3 regions of the Ruegeria sp. F12 genome follow, and region 2 is predicted to be linked to each of the others. Evidence: riboswitches for the same ligand, from Rfam matches in the RefSeq annotation. Region 2 holds a riboswitch; each other region holds the start of a gene.
The links. Region 2 has a riboswitch for cobalamin ahead of ACR0CA_RS02920 (CbtB domain-containing protein). Riboswitches for the same ligand answer to the same signal wherever they lie in the genome.
Positions count from the first base shown of each region.

Region 1 (4,830 bases), on a different contig from region 2:
CCAACAGCACCAGGAACTCGGGGTTCGCGGCGGCGACGGCCTCCCAAGAGCTACGGCCCCAGCTTGTATCCATGTCATGGGTCACGTTCTGACCGCCCGCAGCGGCAATCATCGCATCAGGGATGGCGTATTTTCCGGCGGTGAAGGGCGCATCAGCGGGCCCGTCCAGCAGGAACACGCGCGGTTTCGGCAGATCGGCGGTTTTCGCTTCAATCGCGGCCAGCTCGTCTTTCCAGCCTGAAACCAACGCTTCGGCCTTGTCTTCAACATGCATGACCTTGCCCAGACGCAGGACATCGTCAAACAGCAGGTCCATGCTGGCCTTTGGGCGGTCCTTATGCAGGTGAACGCAGCTTTCCGACAGGATCATAGTCTTGATCCCGAAGGGCGCCAGCGTTTCCGGTGTCACATCACCGCCGGGCCGCATTCCGTAGTACCAACCGGCAAAGAACAGGTCGGGTTCAACGGCCACCAGGTTCTCGACCGTCGGATATTTCGGGGCCAGTTCCGGGATATCGCCGCGCAGCGAGTCGAACTCGGGGCTGGTTTTGTACCAGCCGGTAATCCCGGTCAGGCCGACGATCTTGTCTTGTAGACCCAGTGCAAAGGCCATGTCGGTCATGTTCATGTCATGCACGACCAGACGCTCGGGCTGGGTTTCAAACACCAGCGGTTCGCCGCAATTGTCGACGGTAACTTCATGCGCGGCGGCACCGCCCGCCATGGCTGTAACCAGCGCCACGGACAAGATGTGTTTCATTCGGAAATGCTCCTAACAGGGTTGGAAACTGAGGTTTTTCGGATGTCCAGCGCCGGGATCAAGCGGCCCTCGTGCTGGAAAAACAGGTAATCGACACCGAACGTGTCACGCACGCGGTCGGTGGTCAGCACGTCGGCCACAGGTCCGAACCCGGTAAGACGGGTGGATTTCATCAGCGCGACATGCGTCGCAAATTCCGGGATCATGACCAGATCGTGGACGATCATCACCACTGTGATTCCCAGCCCGGCCACCAGTGACAACATCCGCCCCTTGGCGTCCGGGTCCAGATGGTTGGTGGGCTCGTCCAGAAACAGCAGTGCCGGGTTTTGCGCCAATGCCCGCGCGATATGGGCGCGCTGCCGTTCCCCGCCCGACAGAACCGCCATGCGCTTGTCGGCCAGATCGTTCAGGCTGGTCAGGTCCAAAATTCGCGCAAGATCGGCGGCATGGGCCTCGGCCGAGCGGTCAGCCCGGATCGGGATCTGTCCCAGCGCTACATACTCGCGCAAGGAGAGCCGCCCGTCGGGATATTCCTGCTGGCTGACAACAGCGATCATCCGCGCACGCTCGGTCGCCGACATGCTGCGCAAATTTCGCCCCTTGAACAATACATTGCCGTCCGAAGGATGCTCGGACCCGCATAGAAGGTTCATCAGCGTTGTCTTGCCTGCGCCGTTGGGCCCAGCGATGGCCAGAACCGCGCCTTCGTGAAGCGCAAAGGTGATGTCCTGAAGCAGAACTTCGCCGTGATAGGCGTGATAACCGACGCCGTTGACCTGAAGGAACGCATGTTCGGTCATGTGGCCCCCGTCGCCAAGGGCGGCATCCGCGACAAGGTCTTGTGCAACAGCGCCTCGGGGCGATCCGTTGCCTTGGTCCAACCTGTGGAACTGTTTTGGTATTGCCGCGCGAAAGCGGCCAAAGCGTCGATATCGGCCGAGGTTTGAATTTCGCCAAACAGATATTGTGCTTTCGCACCCGCCTGAAATCCAACGGTAAGTGGGTGATCGCAACCGGCCATACACTCGATCATCCGTGTGCCGTAGCCCTCGGGCAGGCGCTCGCGCAGGGCCTCGGCAATCGATAGCGCCGCCTCTGCCCCTTGGCAGGTCGTGCAGATCAGCACCACATGATCCGTCATGCTCCGCCCCACCTGCATGCCAGACGGGCAGGGAGAGGAACGGTTCTGATGACATCGGGTCGATGTGACATTGAGCCTCTTTCCAGGACACCCCGCCCCGGTTTGGTTGCGTTTGAGATGGCAGGTCTCCTGACTCGCGGGTCTGTGCTTGGCCACCCTTCCCGACCTGATCCGGCCAGTGGGATATTGGCGTCGCTCACCGCCTACAGTTGCGGGGGCAGTTACGGATTTGGTCTGCACCTTACCGTATTCCCTTTTCATCCCGCGCGTGCAGCATCGGGAACCATCGTAGCGTCACTGCCTCAGATCAGAGCATGGGTCAATATGGATTCCGCAACGTTCCGGTGAAGACAGCGCAAAGGATATTGCTGCTCAGTGGGCAATCAGTTATGCTGCGACGCAGCAAAATTTGAAAGCCGAGGCTCCGTTTTGCGGGCTCAAGGGTGATGGACGTACTATTGTGACCCCGAACTGACCTGCATCAATTAAACCCGCGACCCAAGTCGGTAAGACGTCCGAAAAACCAAAGTTGGCACGCTATGAAAATCCAGGAAAACAAAACCTTCGAGCAGCTCAAGGTTGGCGACGCGGCACAACTGACCCGCTTGTGCACGGTTGACGACCTTTATGCTTTTGCCTCGGCCTCGGGCGATCACAATCCGCTGCATCTGGCAGCCTATGACGGGGATGGCGACGGCCTTGCCGAAGCCGTCGCACCCGCGCTGTGGCCCGCCGGTCTGGTCGCAGCCGTGCTGGGAAACTACATGCCCGGCGCCGGAACGCAGACTCGCCGCGCGGATTTGGCCTTCCACCTCCCGGTGCTTGCGGGTGAAGAACTGACTGCCTTTGTCGCTGTTGAGGAAAAGCGCGACGATGGTGATCTGCTCTGCTCAGCCGAAGTGCGACGGGTCGTTGACAATGCACTGGTTCTCAGCGGCACCGTTCAGGTCACACCGCCTTCGACGCATATGGAGTTCGACTCGGTCGAGGTCCCTGGCCTGATCGTGCAGCGGCACCGCCATTTCGACGCGCTGTTGGAAAAAGCGCGCCCACTAGAGCCGATGCCAACCGCCGTTGTTGCGCCAGAAGAGCCCAACTCTCTGAGCGGCGCGTTGCTGGGGCATGCCAATCATATTATTTCGCCGATCCTCGTCGGGGACCCCGATAAAATCGCCGCTGCTGCCGCTGAGCTGAGGGCCGACTTGTCTGGCATCGAAATTGTCGAGGCCCGCAGCCACGGCATCGCCGCGCACCGTGCCGTGGATCTTGTAGTCGACGGACGCGCGCAGACCCTGATGAAGGGGTATCTGCATACCGATGAGTTGCTGCACGCGGTTTTGCGTCGTGAAAAAGGGCTGCGCACAGGGCGGCGACTGTCACATGTGTTCGTAATGGATGTTCCGGGCATGTCGCGCCCGATCATGGTGACGGATGCGGCGGTGAATATTGCGCCTGATTTGGAAACCAAGGCGGATATCGTGCAAAACGCGATTCACCTGGCACATTCTTTGGGAATCGAACAGCCCAAGGTCGGCGTGTTGTCGGCGGTTGAGACGATCAACCCGCATATGCCGTCATCAGTCGATGCGGCCTTGCTGTCGAAAATGGCCGAGCGCGGTCAGATCACCGGCGGGTTGGTCGATGGGCCGCTGGCGATGGACAATGCGGTTGATCTGAACGCCGCCCGTACCAAAGGGATCACGTCAGAGGTTGCCGGTGCTGCCGATATTCTGGTCGCTCCTAATATTGAGGCCGGGAATATGGTGGCAAAACAGTTGACCTTCATCTCTCATGCCGAGGCGGCAGGGGTCGTGATCGGTGCGGCCGTTCCCATCATTTTGACGTCACGATCCGATGATGATGCCTCGCGATTGGCATCCTGTGCTGTAGCCGCGCTTCATGCGCATGCAAACAAGGGTAAAATCCATGGCTGATCATGTTGTGGCGCTGAACGCCGGGTCTTCTTCCCTGAAATTCGCGCTTTATGAGCTGGTTGAGGGCAATCGCCCCAGTATGCGCTGGCGTGGCCAGATCGAACGTTTGGGCGACGCACCACGTTTGCTGGCCCAATCCGCTGGAGGACGCTCGATCGACCGTCCTTTGACCAACACCAAAAGCCATGACGAGGCGATCCACGCCTTTCTGGAAATGGCGCGGGAATACCTGCCGGACATCCATGTACGTGCCATCGGGCACCGCGTCGTCCACGGGGGCACTGTTTATTCCGAGCCGGTGCGCATTGACGCCTCGGTTGTCGAGACGTTGTCTGGGTTCATACCTTTCGCGCCGCTGCATCAGCCCTATAGTCTTGCAGGGATACGCGCAGCCAGCGCGGCCTTCCCGGATACAGCGCAGATCGCCTGCTTTGACACGGCGTTCCATCGGACACACCCTTGGGTCAACGACACCTTCGCCCTGCCGCAGAGCTACTATAACAAAGGTGTACGACGGTACGGGTTTCACGGGCTCAGCTACGACTACATAACGCAAAAGCTGAAAGAGATCGCGCCGGGCTTGTACGACGGGCGCGTGGTTATTGCGCATCTGGGTAACGGGGCCTCGATGTGTGCGGTTTCGGGTGGTCGGGCGGTGGCCTCGACTATGGGGTTCTCGGCGCTGGACGGGTTGCCAATGGGAACGCGTAGCGGGCAGCTTGACCCTGGTGTTGTGCTTTACATGATGCAGCAGGAAGGCCTGTCGGCGGATGAGATTGCCGAGATTCTGTATCGCAAATCCGGTCTGCTGGGTCTGTCGGGGATATCGTCGGACATGCGCACCCTTCTGTCCGCTGACACGTCCGAGGCGCGTAAGGCCATTGACTATTACGTCTTCCGCATACGCCGCGAATTGGGCGCATTGTCAGCCGCACTGGAAGGGATCGACGCGCTGGTCTTTACGGGTGGTGTTGGCGAGAACTCGGCCGCAA
Region 1 covers NZ_JBQFOV010000004.1:83,265-88,094, reverse strand. The annotation lists gene ACR0CA_RS07170 (ABC transporter substrate-binding protein) at 1-760, opposite strand, end outside; gene ACR0CA_RS07165 (ABC transporter ATP-binding protein) at 757-1,563, opposite strand; gene ACR0CA_RS07160 (DUF1636 family protein) at 1,560-1,904, opposite strand; cobalamin riboswitch at 2,007-2,206, opposite strand; gene ACR0CA_RS07155 (bifunctional enoyl-CoA hydratase/phosphate acetyltransferase) at 2,444-3,838, shown strand; gene ACR0CA_RS07150 (acetate/propionate family kinase) at 3,831-4,830, shown strand, end outside.
Region 1: linked by a shared signal. The riboswitch ahead of ACR0CA_RS07160 (DUF1636 family protein) and the one ahead of ACR0CA_RS02920 (CbtB domain-containing protein) in region 2 are both predicted to bind cobalamin.

Region 2 (4,830 bases):
AAGGGCCTCAGACCGGATCGGTGCGCGGCAATGTGACCGGCACGTTCTTTCACCTGATCGCGGAGGCCTCAGTATGAGTGGGTTTGTCTCGTTCATCGGGTCGGGTCCGGGCGATCCGGAGTTGTTGACGCTAAAGGCCGTGGACCGGATGCAAAAGGCGGATGCGGTGCTGTTTGATGACCTCAGCAGCGGGCCGATCTTAACCCATGCGCGCGAGGATGCCGATCTGGTGGGCGTGGGCAAACGGGCGGGCCGCCCCTCGCCCAAGCAGGACCATGTCAGCCGGTTGCTGGTGGAATATGCGCAAACCGGGCAGCGGGTCGTGCGGTTGAAGTCCGGCGATGGCGGCATGTTCGGACGTCTGGAAGAAGAACTGGTCGCCCTGCGCGCGGCTGGGATCGAATACGAGATCATCCCCGGCATCCCCTCGGCCGTGGCGGCAGCGGCGGCGGCTGGCATCCCGCTGACCCGAAGGCTAACCGCGCGGCGAGTACAGTTTGTCACCGGCCATGATGTCAGCGGCAAACTGCCCGAGGACCTCAACCTGCCTGCGCTGGCCGACCCCGATGCGACCACGGTCGTCTTCATGGGCAAGCGCACCTTTCCCCTGCTGGTCGAAACGTTGCACGCCCATGGTCTCCCGCTGGAGACGCCAGCACTAATGGCCGAATCCGTCTCGACCCCCGAACAAAAGCTGCATCTCAGTACTGTAGGCGCGCTGTCCGAGAAACTGGCGGATGAAATCGGCACCGCCCCTGCGCTGATCCTTTATGGCCCGCTGGCAGAGCTTGACGATGTTTGACCTGACCTTGATCGGCATCGGCACCGGAAACCCTGACCACGTGACCTTTCAGGGCGCGCAGGCGATCCGCGCGGCGGACCTGATCCTGATCCCTCGCAAGGGCGAGAACAAGGCCGATCTGGCCGGGCTGCGCGAAGAAATCATTGCGCAGGTCACCGACACGCCGCCGCAGATCGCCTATTTCGACATCCCCAAGCGCCGGTCTGATGACGGGTATCTGCGCGGAGTGGATGAATGGCACGACGCCATCGCCCTGCGCTGGCGCGAGGCAATTGCCGCCCATCCGGGCGTGCAGCATGTTGCGCTGCTGATCTGGGGCGATCCATCGCTCTATGACAGTTCACTGCGGATTGCAGAGCGGCTGGACCCTCAGCCGGAAACGCGGGTGATCCCTGGCATTACAGCGCTGCAGGCGTTGACGGCTGCCCACGTGATTCCGATCAACGATCTGGGTGCCCCCTACATCGTGACCACGGGGCGGCGGATTCGCGACGAAGGGTGGCCGGACGGTGCGTCAAACGTGGCGGTAATGCTGGATGGTGAGTGCTCGTTCCAACATCTTCAGATGGCAGATTATGACATCTGGTGGGGGGCGTACGTGGGCATGAAAGAGGAAATTCTGATCAAGGGGCCCTTGGCTGAGGTTGCGCAGCAGATTCTGGACACCCGTGCAGCTGCGCGCGCCGATCACGGGTGGATCATGGATATCTATCTTCTCAAAAAGTGCGTGAACTGACCAAATTGGTCGCGAATGACGATTGCGCCGCGCGGGGTTTGAAGGCTAGATGAACCTGTCTGGTCCCGTCGTTCACAGCGACGAGCTAAGAGGGAATGTGGTGCGATCCGAGTTGATCAAATCCACAGCCGCCCCCGCGACTGTAAGCGGTGAGCCCTGTTCAACCAGCCACTCCTGAGTTTCAGGGGGAAGGCGAACAGAGGCATCGACCCGCGAGCCAGGAGACCTGCCAGGCACGAATGAAAACACCAACCGTCGGGTGCGACGGTAAAGGAGAACTAAAAATGGCAACTCAAGCAACAACCGCATCGACCTCACGCATTGGTATCCTGCCGGTTATGTTCGCTGTGGTTCTGGGCCTTGGCGTCATCACGCTGACCGGCCACGTTCAGGCCGCGGCCCTGCATGACGCAGCCCACGATGTGCGCCACGCGACCGGCTTCCCCTGCCACTAAACCCATGTTTAGCCGTATCCTGACCAGCGCGTTGTTCGCTGGTGCTGCAGCGGGGCTGATTGCCGCCTTGCTGCAGTTGGTCTTTGTGCAACCTGTGTTGCTGCACGCGGAACTGTATGAATCAGGCGAATTGGTCCATTTCGGCGGTGACGTCGTAAGTGCTCACCCCGAGCTGCCGGGAATGTTCTCGGACCTGTTCCGCGATGCGCTGAGCGTTATTTTCACGATGTTTATCTATACCGGTTATGCGCTGATGATGATTGCGCTGATGTCCGTGGCTGAGGGCAACGGCCACAAGATTGACGGGCGCACCGGCGTTTTGTGGGGGCTTGCGGGGTTCGTTGCCGTGCACCTCGCACCCGGATTCTCGCTCGCGCCAGAAGTGCCCGGCGTGGCAGCAGCCGATGTCGCTGCGCGTCAAATCTGGTGGTTTGCGACCGTCGCAGCAGCAGGTGTTGCCATGTGGCTGATTGCCTTTGGCGGCACCCTGATCAGCTATGTGATCGCAGCCGCCCTGCTGTTGGCCCCACATCTGATCGGCGCGCCCGAGCCGGACGTGTTCACCGGCCCCGTTCCGACCGAGATCGGCGCGCTGTTTGCCGCACGCGCTTTTGGCATCGGACTGGTAGCCTGGGTTCTGGTCGGGGCATTCGCCGGGTACTTCTGGCGATATGAAAGCCAGCGTGCCGAAGCTGCGGCCTGACAAGCACGCTTATGAACACGCCGAGACCAGCTCGGCGTGTTTGCTACTACCATCAAGGAACATAAAATGGCACGCTCACTTGCCCTGTTTGCAATCGGCATAGTTTTTGGCAGTGGTGCAGGATTTGTGGTTGCGGCTGCAAATGGCGTTACTTTCGACGGCCATGACCATGGCGATCCTGCACATCACAGTTCATCTCACGCCGAGGCAGCCGCACACGATCATTCGACTGCCATCAACCTGCCTGCTGGCGCTGATGCTCCGGGGCTTGAGATCGCTCTTACGCCCGATCCTATGGCGGGCTGGAACCTGCATGTCATGCCGCAGAACTTTCGGTTCTCACCACAAAATGCCTCAAAGACCGATGTCGACGGCGAGGGGCATGCACATGTCTACGTAAATGGAGAGAAACTGGCCCGGCTGTACGGTAACTGGATGCATATCGACCATCTGCCGCAGGGCGAGGTCGAAGTCTCGGTCTCTCTGAACGCAAACAGCCACAGCCCGCTGATGGTCGACAACATCCCCGTCAGCGCGGCGGTCACACTACAGGTCGACTAAAGCGCCGGGATACGCGCCCGCAAACACATCCGGAGCCGCCCGCAAGGCCGGGCGTCTTCGATCCAGCCTTTGGGGCTTTCCAGATAGGTCCGGCAGGTCGCCACGATATCATCGGCGTCCGAGGCGACATCGACCCCTGAAAACACATATGTTGCCCCGCCATCGGCCTGCAGCGCGATGGCCACGGGTTCTGCACATCCGCTGAAACAGGCGTGCTGATCGACCGAAACCCGCCCCTCAATCCCCGCGCGGGTCAGGGCGGATTCGACAGCTTTGACCTCGGCTCCGCAATCGCGGGCACCGGCACAGGACGAACATATCAACAGGCGCATCTGATCCAATTCGGAACTCATCGGGTGGCATTTGCCTGTTTCTGAGGGTTTCCAACTGCCGGCGCAATCGGGAAAACGCACAAGATTGTGAGTGCGCCCTGTCCCGCTTTCTGGCATCACTGTCGCAACCCCGAAACAGGAGGCCCAGATGAAAGCCCTTTGGACTGCGATTGCCCTGATAGCGACCCCTGCTTTGTCAGACGAGCCCCTGTCGGGCTGGGCCAGCTACGCAACCGACAAAAGTTACGACGCGTTGGTTGCCGACACCAAGGATGCCATCAAAGCCAATGGTCTGATCGTCGTCACGCAGGCAGGCCCGACCAACGCCGCCGCATCGCGCGGGATCACTATCCCCGGCAATCGGGTCATTGGTGCCTTCAACAACGACTATGCGGTGCGCGTGCTGGAAACATCAGTGAACGCGATGATCGAGGCACCGATCCGCTTTTATGTCACCGAAAACGAGGACGGCACCGCCACCCTATCCTACAAGACTCCCAGCTTTGTCTTCGCGCCCTATGTCTATGAGGGCGGAGACCCCCTGCGCGAGATCGCCGAGGAACTGGATGGCAAGTTTCAGGCTGTGGCTGAAACAGCAGTCAAATAGTCACACTGACGTGATCCGCCTTGCGTCCGGGGCTGTCCTCCGCAATCTGCTGTGAAACAGTTTTTCGGAGCATGACTTATGCAAGACCTCTCGCCCCGCGCAGCGGACCTTCTGGCCCAACGTTTGTACGAGGCCGGATGTCGCCACGCCTTTGGAATGCCCGGTGGTGAGGTTCTGACCCTTGTCGATGCGCTGGAAAAGGCCGGGATCACCTTTCACCTGGCCAAGCATGAAAACGCCGCCGGTTTCATGGCCGAGGCCGTGCATCACCGCGACGGCGCGCCCGCCATTCTGGTCGCCACCCTTGGCCCCGGCGCGATGAACGGGATCAACGTGGTCGCCAATGCTTTGCAAGACCGTGTGCCCATGATCGTTCTGACCGGATGCGTCGATGCCGATGAAGCGCTGACCTACACCCATCAGGTGATGGATCACGCGCAGGTCTATCGCTCGATCACCAAGAGGACGTTTACACTGACCGCCAAAGGCGCAGACATTATTGCCGATAAGGCGGTGACGTTGGCCAATCAGCCGCGCCCCGGTCCGGTGCATATCGACGTGCCGATCTCGGTCGCGGATACCCGCGTGTCGGGCGTGAAACCGCGCCGCCGCGCGAAGATCGCCACTGTATCCC
Region 2 covers NZ_JBQFOV010000002.1:42,250-47,079, forward strand. The annotation lists gene ACR0CA_RS02905 (cobyrinic acid a,c-diamide synthase CobB) at 1-77, shown strand, start outside; gene cobA (uroporphyrinogen-III C-methyltransferase) at 74-802, shown strand; gene cobF (precorrin-6A synthase (deacetylating)) at 795-1,538, shown strand; cobalamin riboswitch at 1,582-1,786, shown strand; gene ACR0CA_RS02920 (CbtB domain-containing protein) at 1,823-1,993, shown strand; gene ACR0CA_RS02925 (CbtA family protein) at 1,998-2,696, shown strand; gene ACR0CA_RS02930 (hypothetical protein) at 2,763-3,257, shown strand; gene ACR0CA_RS02935 (DUF1636 family protein) at 3,254-3,610, opposite strand; gene ACR0CA_RS02940 (DUF302 domain-containing protein) at 3,738-4,196, shown strand; gene ACR0CA_RS02945 (thiamine pyrophosphate-binding protein) at 4,275-4,830, shown strand, end outside.

Region 3 (4,830 bases), on a different contig from region 2:
CTGTGCGCGCCGCAAAGTCGCTGAACTGCACGAACTGGGCTGCGATATCGTTGTGGCGCTGGCGCATACGGGGTTCGGTCCGGCGCAAGACACGCCCGGCATGGAAAACGCGTTGGTACCGTTGGCCGCCATCGACGGGATCGACGCCATTGCGGGCGGGCATTCCCATATGGTTTTTCCCAGCCCTGAACAAGAATACAGCGGCTATATCGACGTTGATTGCGGGCTGGTGCACAGCACCCCCGTCGTGATGCCCGGTGCGGCGGGGTCATATCTGGGCGTCATCGACCTGACCCTCGGCACATCACTGGACGACCGATGGCAGGTATTTCATGGACACGCGCAGGTGCGTTCGGTTTCGACAGAGGCGTCAGATGAAGACGCCGCACTGACGCAGCTACTTGCCACCGGCCACGCCGAGACGCGGCGGCGGGTGGCCGAACCTGTGGGACAGGTACAGCAGCACATGCACAGCTATTTCAGCTTTTGCGGCTATGACCGGGGCTTGGCTTTCGTGGCCGCCGCTCAAATCCTCGCGTTGCGACCTTTTCTAAAGGATACGGACTATCGGGACTGCCCAATCCTGTCTGCCGTGTCCCCGTCGAAATTCGGCGGGCGTGCCGGGCCTCGGTTCTTTACCGACGTCCCGGCCGGGGAAATCTGCCTGCGCCATGTGACGGACTTGAACGTCTTTCCCGATGAGATGATGGCCGTCGCCGTCACCGGTTCGCAAATCGAAGACTGGCTGGAAATGTCCGCAGGCGTCTTTAGCAGGATGATCCCCGGCCAACGATGCGATCTGCTGGCCTCGGACCGCGCAGGGCATAATTTTGACGTCCTGCATGGGCTGACATACCGGATCGACCTTAGCCAGCCCGCTCGGTTTGGCGCAGATGGGGCACTTTTGCACCCATCGGCCCGCCGCGTCCGCGAGATTCGTTTCGAAGGCCAACCCTTGGATGCAGAGCAGACCTTTGTGGTGGCGTTGAATAATTACCGCGCAAATGGCGGTGGGCACTTCCCCTTTGCCGGGCGGGCGACGCGCGTTCCGCTGCCGATTCTGCCCCTACAAGATCTGGTCAAAAACTACGTGACTGCCGGGCCTCATTCCGGCACCGTGTTCGAGCGTCCGTTCCGTCTGTCCCCTGTGGCCGGGGCGTTGGCGGTTCTGCGTACAGGCCACAAGGCCTGGCATCATCTGGACGACATCGCCGAATTTGCACCCAACATCGCTGGAGAGGACGAGGCCGGTTTTCTGATGATCCATTTGACGCTCTGACGGGTTGTCATTTGCCGCGCACTTGCCTATATCGCGTGCTGAGAGGTTGGCGCGGGCGAGCGCCTCGCCAACCTGGTCAGGTCCGGAAGGAAGCAGCCACAACGAGCCCCGCTTGGGTCGATGTCCAACCTCTCACTTTTCTCCCACATGATCCTGGGCAATAAGCTGCGGCCAAACCGCTGCGTTGCGACGGGCGAACACGCCGATATGCCCGATCTCTTTCACCCCAAAATCTGACAGTGACAACAACCTACGCCGCGCATTCGGGCCATAAAGCTCGGCCAGGCGCCACACCGCTTTGGGCGGCACCACCTGATCGTCGTCGAATGCGATCAGATCGACCGGCACTCCCTGCTCGGCCCAGTGCGCCTCGGGCAGGGTCTTGCCCAAATCGGGCAGATAGTTCGTCGGTGCCGTGCACCATTTACGCCACTGCCAGTAGACCCGCGCGGGCAGGTCAGCCCCAAAGCCCAAAGCCCTGCCCGGCAAATACCCCGCCGCTTTGACAACCAACGGCGCATGGCCATACCAGAACAACCCCGCCAGTGCCTTGTACGGCCACGGGTGATCAGACAGGGTGACCAGCCCGGAGCAAACACAGATCATGCGGTCAATCTGCGCGATATCCGGCTGAACCGGGCCCAGCATTCCACCAACGGAATGGCCGATGCTCCATTGTTCCGCGTCCGGGAAACGTTTGCGCATTTCTGCGCGGGCAGCGGGCATGTCGATCAGCGCCCAGTCCGCCATGGTTACCTGCGAGTCCTGCAATCGGCCGGTCAGGGAATGGCCGAAATCCCGATAATCATAGGTCAGGCAAGCCATGCCCTGCTCGGCCGCCAGCCAATGGGCAAAATGCTGATAATAGTCGCGGGGCACGCCGGTCGCTGCATGGATTACCACAACTGTCTTGGGGGGCAAGGCAGGCAGATAGAGGCGCCCCGACAGCATCGCCGAACCAGACGGAAACTGGACATCTTCGGTCAAAACAGGATGCGTATTGTCCAACATCGCCCGCGCCTCATATTCTAAACTGTTTAGTTCACCCGCGCAGTCGGCCCTGTTCCGTCATCAGAGTCAAGCCGTGGGGAAATTGACCCAACGTCGCGCCGGTATTCAATGGCGCTTGACTCGAAGCCCGCTCAACCGCTAGCGATGGCGTGATGGTTCTTGTCCCTTTTCGGGATAGGATGAAAAGGGAACACGGTGCGGTTCTGCCCGGCATTGCCGGAACGAACCAAGGCCGAGACTGCCCCCGCAACTGTAAGCGGTGAGCAATGCCGAGATACCACTGGCCGAAAGGCTGGGAAGGTCGGCAAAGCCACGACCCGCAAGTCAGGAGACCTGCCATCGAACGAAAACCGAAACTCGGGCGGGGTGTCCGGGACAGGTCGTCAGCACGCTGTCAAACCTGATCCATGCCCCTCGTCCAGCGCGCGGAGGGCGCATCATGATCTGGAAGACCAAGACCCACGAATTCACCGCGACGGTATGCCAAAAAACCGGCGCCCCCTGCCCGGCACTGGCCCGAATGGCACGCGCCCTGACGGATGCAATGGCCACGGCCCGTCCGGCAACAACCGATGCGTTCGAGATCGAAGGCAGCAGCGACTTGACCCATTGCGCCGAAGGGTGCTCGGCCCGGTTTCGCGCCCAACCCGATCAGATCCGGGTGTTCTGCGGTGTGGCCGCCGACACTCCGGCCGAGCGGCTGGATCGCTATGCGGATATGTTGTTCGGAGCAGATTTCACCGCCCACGCAGCCAGCCTTTTGCCGACACCGCCCTGCGCGATGATGGAAGTGGTTACCACGGCGCCCCAGCCAGCCGCGCCGACCGAACACCAGCTTTCAGCCTGAATTCAGCTGCCCGTCCGGGCCGCCGAAGTGGCCCAGACCATCTGCGCCTCGGTCTCGACGGCGCAGGGACGTACTGTCCGTAGCATCTGCATAGCGGTATCTGCGGGCAGTCCGCTATCCGTCATCAACCGCAAAGCAACCATACCCGATCGCCCGCAGCCGCCCCGACAATGGACCAAAACGCCTCCGCCGCCGGACAGCAGCGCACGGGCCCGCTGGCTGACATTGGACCAAATGGCCTGTATCCGCGCATCCGGCGCACCAAAATCCTGGACCGGCAGGTGAGCCCATTCGACCCCGTGCCGCTCCAGATCGCCACCGAACGCCGCCGCTCCCAGGTTTTTCATCTCAGAGCTTGTGGTCATTGAAATCACCAGATCCGGTCGCCAGTCCTGCACCGTCTTCAGATCGGCCGCATAAGCACCTCCCGCGCCGGGCAGCGGAGATATCCCCAGACGACCCGGCCCCAGTCGCAGGGAATAGATGGCGAAATTATTCATGGCACGTTCCGATCAATCTGCACCGATGATGTATCGCCTGCGTCCTTGCTTGCAAATCGAATTTCCTGCGCTGCTGCTGTGGACGTGGGCGGCAGGGGTCACTACGCTGCATCGGACTCCGAATCCGACAGAGCAGATATGACCGACACGCCCAGCCCCGCCTATCAGGTTCTTGCCCGCAAATACCGCCCGGAAACCTTCGCCGATCTAGTCGGTCAGGACGCCATGGTACGCACGCTGAAAAACGCGTTCGAGGCGGATCGAATTGCGCAAGCCTTTATCATGACCGGCATTCGCGGCACCGGCAAAACCACCACGGCCCGTATCATCGCCAAGGGTATGAACTGCATCGGCCCCGATGGCGAGGGCAAGCCGACCACCGAACCCTGCGGCCAGTGCGAACATTGTGTGGCCATTATGGAGGGCCGCCATGTGGACGTGATGGAGATGGACGCCGCCAGCCGCACCGGCGTCAATGATATTCGCGAGATCATCGACAGCGTCCGCTACCGCGCGGCCTCGGCCCGCTACAAGATCTACATCATCGACGAGGTCCACATGCTGTCGACCAGCGCCTTCAACGCGCTGCTCAAGACGCTTGAGGAACCACCCGAGCATGTGAAATTCATCTTTGCTACCACCGAGATTCGCAAAGTACCCGTGACGGTTCTGTCGCGTTGCCAGCGGTTCGACCTGCGCCGGATCGAACCCGAAGACATGATCGGCTTGCTGCGCCGCATTGCCGAGGCCGAAGGTGCGCAAATCGCCGAGGACGCGATGGCGTTGATCACCCGCGCGGCTGAAGGCTCGGCGCGGGATGCGACCTCTCTGCTGGATCAGGCGATTTCACACGGTGCCGGGGAAACCAGCGCCGATCAGGTGCGTGCGATGCTGGGTTTAGCCGACCGTGGCCGAGTGCTGGACCTGATGGACATGATCCTGCGCGGCGACGCCGCCGGGGCGCTTACTGAGCTTGGCGCGCAATATGCCGAAGGCGCCGACCCGCTGGCCGTGCTACGCGATCTGGCCGAGATCACCCATTGGGTCTCGGTCGTGAAAATCACGCCGGATGCCGCCGAAGACCCGACCGTGTCCCCCGACGAACGCGCGCGCGGTCAGCAAATGGCAGAGGCCCTGCCGATGCGCGTCCTGACCCGTATGTGGCAGATGTTATTGAAGGCTCTGGAAGAGGT
Region 3 covers NZ_JBQFOV010000020.1:48,254-53,083, forward strand. The annotation lists gene ACR0CA_RS19600 (bifunctional 2',3'-cyclic-nucleotide 2'-phosphodiesterase/3'-nucleotidase) at 1-1,279, shown strand, start outside; RNA gene ffs (signal recognition particle sRNA small type) at 1,319-1,417, shown strand; gene ACR0CA_RS19610 (alpha/beta hydrolase family protein) at 1,412-2,290, opposite strand; cobalamin riboswitch at 2,427-2,645, shown strand; gene ACR0CA_RS19615 (hypothetical protein) at 2,730-3,137, shown strand; gene ACR0CA_RS19620 (protein-tyrosine phosphatase family protein) at 3,140-3,637, opposite strand; gene ACR0CA_RS19625 (DNA polymerase III subunit gamma/tau) at 3,776-4,830, shown strand, end outside.
Region 3: linked by a shared signal. The riboswitch ahead of ACR0CA_RS19615 (hypothetical protein) and the one ahead of ACR0CA_RS02920 (CbtB domain-containing protein) in region 2 are both predicted to bind cobalamin.